DNA from 2 places in the Mesorhizobium sp. M0239 genome. Region 1 is predicted to be linked to the other one. Evidence: riboswitches for the same ligand, from Rfam matches in the RefSeq annotation. Region 1 holds a riboswitch; the other holds the start of a gene.
What was found. A riboswitch is a leader RNA that binds a small molecule or an ion and turns the genes downstream of it on or off. The one in region 1 is predicted to bind S-adenosylmethionine.
Positions count from the first base shown of each region.

Region 2: linked by a shared signal. The riboswitch ahead of metX (homoserine O-acetyltransferase MetX) and the one ahead of NKI99_RS29530 (O-succinylhomoserine sulfhydrylase) in region 1 are both predicted to bind S-adenosylmethionine.

Region 1 covers NZ_JAMYSG010000038.1:48,063-51,705, reverse strand. Annotated here, with positions in the region: gene NKI99_RS29535 (ceramide glucosyltransferase) at 1-869, shown strand, start outside; gene NKI99_RS29530 (O-succinylhomoserine sulfhydrylase) at 875-2,062, opposite strand; SAM riboswitch at 2,120-2,197, opposite strand; gene NKI99_RS29525 (2'-deoxycytidine 5'-triphosphate deaminase) at 2,336-3,430, shown strand; gene NKI99_RS29520 (ABC transporter substrate-binding protein) at 3,530-3,643, shown strand, end outside.
Region 2 covers NZ_JAMYSG010000031.1:39,406-43,048, reverse strand. Annotated here, with positions in the region: gene NKI99_RS27100 (prephenate/arogenate dehydrogenase family protein) at 1-391, opposite strand, end outside; gene hisC (histidinol-phosphate transaminase) at 398-1,507, opposite strand; SAM riboswitch at 1,644-1,721, shown strand; gene metX (homoserine O-acetyltransferase MetX) at 1,836-3,005, shown strand; gene metW (methionine biosynthesis protein MetW) at 3,064-3,643, shown strand, end outside.

The DNA of each region.
Region 1 (3,643 bases):
TCCGGTTTTCGAAAGTGCCGGCCCGGCTGCTTGTCGGCGACGACCGCATCAGCGCCAATCCGAAACTCAACAATTGCGTCAAGGGCTGGGAGGCGGCGCGGCACGACTGGGTCGTCCTGGCCGATTCCAACGTGCTGATGCCGAGGGACTACGTCCAGCATCTGATGGCTGCCTGGCGGCCCGGCACCGGCCTTGTCTGCTCGACGCCGATTGGCTCGCGGCCGGCCGGCTTCTGGGCCGAGGTCGAATGCGCTTTCCTCAACACGCTGCAGGCGCGCTGGCAATACGCCGGCGATGCGCTCGGCCTTGGCTTTGCCCAGGGCAAGAGCATGCTCTGGAACAAGCCGATGCTCGACGCCAATGGCGGCATCCGCGCGCTGGCCGCCGAGATCGCGGAGGATGCCGCCGCGACCAAGCTGGTGAACGGTCTCGGCCTGCGCGTCAATCTCGTCGCCGCCCCCTTCGAGCAGCCGCTTGGCCGGCGCTCTTTTGACGAGATCTGGTCGCGTCAGGCCCGTTGGGCGCGCCTGCGCCGCGTCACTTTCCCGCTGTTCTTCGCACCCGAAATCCTGACCGGCGCCGTGGTGCCGCTGGTGCTTGCGCTGATTGCCGCGGCCAGTGCGGGCTTCAGCCTCTGGGCAACCGCCCTTGCAGTGCTGGTAGCCTTCTACCTTCCCGAGTGCGCGCTGGCCTGGTCCAAGGGCTGGTACCTGTCGCCACGCATGGTGGCCGCGATCATGATGCGCGACCTGATCCTGCCAGCGCTGTGGGCGCGCGGCTGGCTTGGCGGCGCCGTCGACTGGCGCGGCAACGCGATGACCATCGGCACCAAGACGGCCGAACTGGAGGAGACGCCGTCCGGCGCCTGAAGGTCCTACCTGGCCTTCAGCGCCTGCGCGATGTCCTCAAGCAGATCGTCGGTGTCTTCCAGCCCGACCGACAGCCGGAGCGTGCCCGGCCCGATGCCGAGCTCGGCGCGCGCCTCGTCGCTCAGATTCTTGTGCGTCGTCGTCGCCGGGTGGGTGATCAGGCTCTTGGCATCGCCGAGATTGTTGGAGATCAAGACGATGTCGAGCGCGTTCTGCAAGGCGAAGGCCGCCTGCTTGCCGCCCTTGACGTCCAGGCAGATCAGCGTCGAGCCGCCCGACATCTGCTTCTTGACGATATCGGCCTGCGGGTGGTCGGCGCGGCCGGGATAGATGACGCGGGCGATTTCCGGCCGTTCGGCCAGGAAATCCGCGATCCTGCCCGCGCTTTCCGTCTGCTGGCGCACGCGCAGCGGCAGTGTTTCCAGGCCTTTCAGCAGCGTCCAGGCGTTGAAGGGCGACAGGCTTGGGCCGGTATGGCGGAAATAATCGTGCAGGTTCTCGTCGATCCACTTCTTGTCCGACAGGATCACGCCGCCGAGACAGCGCCCCTGGCCGTCTATGTGCTTGGTCGCCGAATAGACGACGATATGGGCGCCGAGCTGCAAGGGCTTCTGCTGCAGGGGCGTGGCGAAGACATTGTCGACGATCAGCCTTGCGCCGATCGAATTGGCAAGCGAAGCGACAGCGGCGATATCGACCACTTCCAGCGTCGGATTGGTCGGGCTTTCCAGGAAGAACAGCTTGGTGTTCGGCTTGACCGCCTTTTCCCAATTGGCGATATCCGTGCCGTCGACCAGCGTCGCCTCGATGCCGTATCTCGGCGCCAGCGTCTCGACCACCCAGCGGCAGGATCCGAACAGCGCACGCGCCGCCACGATGTGGTCGCCGGCCTTGGCGCTGCACAGAAGGGCGGCCGTCACCGCGGCCATGCCGGAGGCGGTGGCGCGGGCATCTTCGGCGCCTTCGAGGGCGCACATGCGCTTCTCGAACATGTCGACGGTCGGATTGGCGTAGCGCGAATAGATGAAGCCTGGCTCCTCGCCCTTGAAACGGGCTTCGGCGGCCTGTGCCGTTTCGTAGACATAGCCCTGGGTCAGGTAAATCGCTTCCGACGTTTCGCCGAAACCGGAACGCAGCGTTCCGCTGTGCACGAGTGCCGTCTGAGGCTTCCAGTTGTGCTTCTTGGTGCTCATCGCTTTTCTTCCAGACACAAAAAAACCGGCCGCGAAAGTCGCAACCGGTCCATACGGCCTTGCGGCCCGACGGTCCTTTAGCGACTTGTTTAACGTGGCTGCAAGCCGACCGGCCAAATCACCACGGGATAACGACCCTTTAGACCCGCGCCGCGCTTGCGTCAATTGCCGGCTTCATTAAGAGGTTTGTACCAAGCAGGTTCCGCAAAAGTGTTCCACGGTTTTGCGACAAGAACCTGCGACAAGAAAAACGTCTGACCTAGGAGTGGAGCCTTGCGGCAGACAGGCATTCTTCCCGATCAGGACATTTCGGCGCTGTTCCAGTCCGGCGCGCTGAAGTCGGCGCGTGCGCTCGACGCCGACCAGATCCAGCCGGCCAGCCTTGATCTCAGGCTCGGCGACAAGGCTTGGCGGGTGCGGGCCTCCTTCCTGCCCGGCCCCAACCACAAGGTCTCGGAAAAACTCGACCGGCTGCAGCTGCACGAGATCAATCTTGCCGAGGGCGCGGTGCTGGAGACCGGCTGCGTCTATATCGTGCCCTTGCTTGAAAGCCTGGCGCTGCCGGCGGACATTTCGGCCTCGGCCAATCCGAAGAGCTCGACCGGGCGGCTCGACATCTTTACCCGGGTCATGACCGATCGCGGCCACGAGTTCGACAAGATCGCTGCCGGCTATCATGGCCCGCTCTTTCTGGAAGTCAGCCCCCGCACCTTCCCGATCGTCGTGCGCACCGGCTCGCGCCTGTCGCAGATACGCTTCCGCACCGGCAATGCGCTGCTCTCGGAAGCCGAGCTGCACGACCTGCATCGCGCGCAGACGCTGGTCGCCACCGAGCCGCCGAATATTTCCGGCGGCGGCATCGCGCTGTCGATTGACCTCAACGGCGACCAAAACGGTCTGGTCGGCTATCGCGGCAAGCATCACACCGGCCTCGTCGATGTCGACAAGCGCGCGGCCCAGGAAGTCGTCGACTTCTGGGAGCCGATCCACAAGAGCGGCGCCGGCGAACTGGTGCTCGACCCCGACGAGTTCTACATCCTCGTCAGCCAGGAGGCGGTGCATGTGCCGCCGCTCTACGCCGCCGAGATGACGCCCTTCGATCCGCTGGTCGGCGAGTTCCGCGTCCACTATGCCGGCTTCTTCGATCCGGGCTTTGGCCATTCCGCGTCTGGCGGCACGGGCAGCCGGGCGGTGCTGGAAGTGCGCAGTCATGAAGTGCCGTTCATTCTCGACCATGGCCAGATCGTCGGCCGGCTGGTCTACGAACACATGCTGAAGCGGCCGCAGGCCCTCTACGGCACCGATCTCGGCTCCAACTACCAGGCGCAGGGCCTGAAGCTGTCCAAGCATTTCCGCGCCGCGCGCTGACCTCATTGCCCCAAGGCAAAATACTTGCCTGTACCGGCGCGCCATGCTTGGCTGCCTTGCCGCCCGTCAAGATGCCGGCGTTCAAGGGGAACCAAGAAAATGCAGATTTCAAAATGGATCATATCGGCAGCAGGCGCTGCCATGCTGGTGATGGCGGCCGGCTCGCTTTCGCAGGCGCAGGAGAAAATCAAGATCGGCACCGAGGGCGCCTAT
Region 2 (3,643 bases), on a different contig from region 1:
TTTCCGTGCCCGCCAGCGGGTGGCCGGGAATGAAATGGACGCCTTCAGGGACATAAGGCTGCATCTGCGCGATGACAGACGCCTTGGTCGAGCCGACATCGGTGAGGATCGCGCCCTTCTTCAGCGCCGGCGCGATTTCCTCGGCCACCGCGCCGGATGAGCCGACCGGCACCGAAATGACGACTAGGTCGGCATCGCGGACCGCCTCTTTCGCATCGGTGGTATAGCTATCGCCGAGCCCGAGTTCCTCGGCTCGCACCAGCGTCGCCGCACTGCGCGTTGATATGGCCACGTGACGGGCCAGCCCCTCGCGGCGGATGACGCGGGCCAGCGACGAGCCGATCAGGCCGATGCCGACCAGCGCGATCTTTTCAAACATCGGTGATGTCATGGCGTTCTAGCTTTTCAGAAATGTCGTGAGAGCGGCGACAACGCCGCGATTGGCTTCTTCGGTGCCGACGGTCATGCGCAACGCGTTGGGAAAGCCATAGCCCGAAACGCGCCGCAATATATAGCCGCGCGCCGTCAGATAGTCGTCCGCCGCCGCCGCCGAATGCTTCTGATCGTCAGGAAAATGAACGAGGACGAAATTGCCGACGCTCGGCGTTACCCGCAGCCCGAGCTTTGTGAATTCCTCGCTCAGCCAGGCCAGCCAGGTCTCGTTGTGCGCCACGCTGCGCTCGACATGGGCGCGGTCGCGGATGGCTGCGATACCGGCCTCGATCGCCGTCGCATTGACGTTGAAGGGACCCCGCACGCGGTTGATGGCGTCGACGATATGCATCGGCGCATACATCCAGCCGATCCGCGCTCCGCCGAGGCCGATCTTGGAGAAGGTACGGGTCATCACCACGTTCTGGGCAGCACCGACCAGCTCGATGCCGGCCTCATAGTCGTTGCGGCGGACATATTCGGCATAGGCCGCGTCTAGCACCAGAAGCACGTGCCTGGGCAGGCCGGCATGCAGGCGGCGCACCTCCTGGAAAGGCACATAGGTGCCGGTCGGATTGTTGGGATTGGCCAGGAACACGATCTTGGTGCGCGGCGTGACGGCTGCGAGGATGGCGTCGATATCGGCGCGCTCGTCTCTTTCCTTGATCGTCACCGGAACGGCACCTGCCGACTGGATGTAGATCTTGTAGACCATGAAGGCGTGTTCGGTGATGACAGCCTCGTCGCCGGGCGCCAGATAAGTCTGCGCCAGCAGGCCGAGGATCTCGTCGGAGCCGTTGGAGCAAATGATGTTCTGCGGGTTGAGACCATGCACCTCGGCGATCGCTTCGCGCAGCCGCCTGGCGGTGCCATCTGGGTAGACGTCGAGCTTTCCGGCAATCTCGCGCGCGGCTTCGATCGCTTTCGGCGAGGGCCCTAGCGGATTCTCGTTCGAGGACAGCTTGTGAACCTTGGCGACGCCCGCGGGCGCCGTGCTCTTGCCCGGCACATAGGCGTCTATGTCCATGATGCCCGCGCGCGGGGTTGGACGTGCCTGGTCCGGTGTCTGGCTCATGTCGCAAAATCCGTCGAGAACGCTTCCTGAGGGAAGCCGCAGCGGAAATACAAGCCGTGGCCTGCAATGTCGAGAGGCGACAGCCACCGCCCAAGGCTGGCCGTTGACGCCGGCGCGCCACAGCCCTAGAAGGGGAGCGGACTTCCGTGGTGATTTGGCCGGTCGGCTTGCAGCCACGTTAAACAACTTGCTAAAGGGCCGTTTGCATCCTGTAACCGGCTTTGCAACCGCAATGCCGGTTTTTTGTTGTCCGCGCCGGCCGGACACCCGGATCGGCATCGACTTTCGACAAGCGCGATGCGTGGGCTCAAAGTGTGAGATGGATGTCATGGCCGTTCTGCGTGCCCGCAAAACCAACAACGAGGTCGACCAACCGTCGAGCCCGGTTTTGCGTTTTGGATCCGACAAGCCGCTCAAGCTGGACGCCGGCACGCTGCTGTCACCGTTCCAGATCGCCTACCAGACCTACGGCACGCTGAACGATGCCCGCTCCAACGCCATCCTCGTCTGCCATGCACTGACCGGAGACCAGCACGTCGCCAGCACCAATCCGGTGACCGGCAAGCCTGGCTGGTGGGAAGTGCTGATCGGCCCCGGCAAGATCATCGACACCAATCGCTTCTTCGTCATCTGCTCCAACGTCATCGGCGGTTGCCTTGGGTCCACCGGTCCGGCCTCGACCAATCCCGCCACCGGCAAGCCCTATGGGCTTGACCTGCCCATTATCACCATTCGCGACATGGTGCGGGCGCAGCAGATGCTGATCGACCATTTCGGCATCGAAAGGCTGTTCTGTGTGCTCGGCGGCTCTATGGGCGGCATGCAGGTGCTGGAATGGGCATCGAGCTATCCGGAGCGCGTCTTCTCGGCGCTGCCGATCGCCACCGGCGCGCGCCATTCCTCGCAGAACATCGCCTTTCATGAGGTTGGCCGGCAGGCTGTCATGGCCGATCCGGACTGGCATGGCGGCAAATATTTCGAGCACGGCAAACGCCCGGAAAAGGGCTTGGCGGTGGCGCGCATGGCCGCCCACATCACCTATCTGTCGGAAGCCGCGCTGCACCGCAAATTCGGCCGCAATTTGCAGGACCGCACCGCGCTGACCTTCGGCTTCGATGCCGACTTCCAGATCGAGAGCTATCTGCGCCACCAGGGCATGACCTTCGTCGATCGCTTCGACGCCAATTCCTACCTCTACATGACGCGGTCGATGGACTATTTCGACCTTGCCGCCGACCATGGCGGCCGGTTGGCCGATGCCTTCGCCGGAACGAAAACCCGCTTCTGCCTGGTGTCTTTCACCTCGGACTGGCTGTTTCCGACCGAGGAGAGCCGCTCGATCGTGCATGCGCTCAACGCCGCCGGCGCATCGGTATCCTTCGTCGAGATCGAAACCGACCGCGGCCACGACGCATTCCTGCTCGACGAGCCGGAACTGTTTGCCGCCATAAACGGGTTCATCGGCTCGGCGGCCCGGGCGAGAGGGCTCAGCGCATGACCCCGAAAAATTGCAGGCTTTTCGGATCGGGATCGTGCGCCAGGCAGGGGGCGAAGCCATGAGCGTCAACCGCGACCAGCGCGTCGACCTCGAGGTCGTCGCCAACCTCATCCCGCCACAGTCGCACGTGCTCGATGTCGGCTCGGGCGACGGCTCGCTGCTCGAATTGCTGCAGGACACCAAGCAGGTCGACGGCCGTGGGCTCGAGCTGTCGCAGCGCGGCGTCAACGAATGCGTGGCGCGCGGCCTCTCGGTCATCCAGGGCGATGCCGACAAGGACCTCGAATTCTATCCCGACAAGGGCTTTGACTTCGTCGTCCTGTCACAGACGCTGCAGGCCACCCGCAACCCGAAGCTGGTGCTCGACGAACTGCTCAGGATCGGCAACCGCGCCATCGTCTCCTTCCCCAATTTCGGCCATTGGCGGGTGCGCCTGTCGCTGTTCGTCAACGGCCGCATGCCGGTGACCAAGGACCTGCCCTATTCCTGGTACGACACGCCCAACATCCACTTCTGCACCATCCGCGATTTCGTCAATCTGTGCGACGAACTCGGCGCGACAGTCGAGAAGGCAACCGCCCTCGACGCTGCCGGGCAGAAGATCGGCCTGTCGATGCCGTGGTGGTTCTGGAACTTCT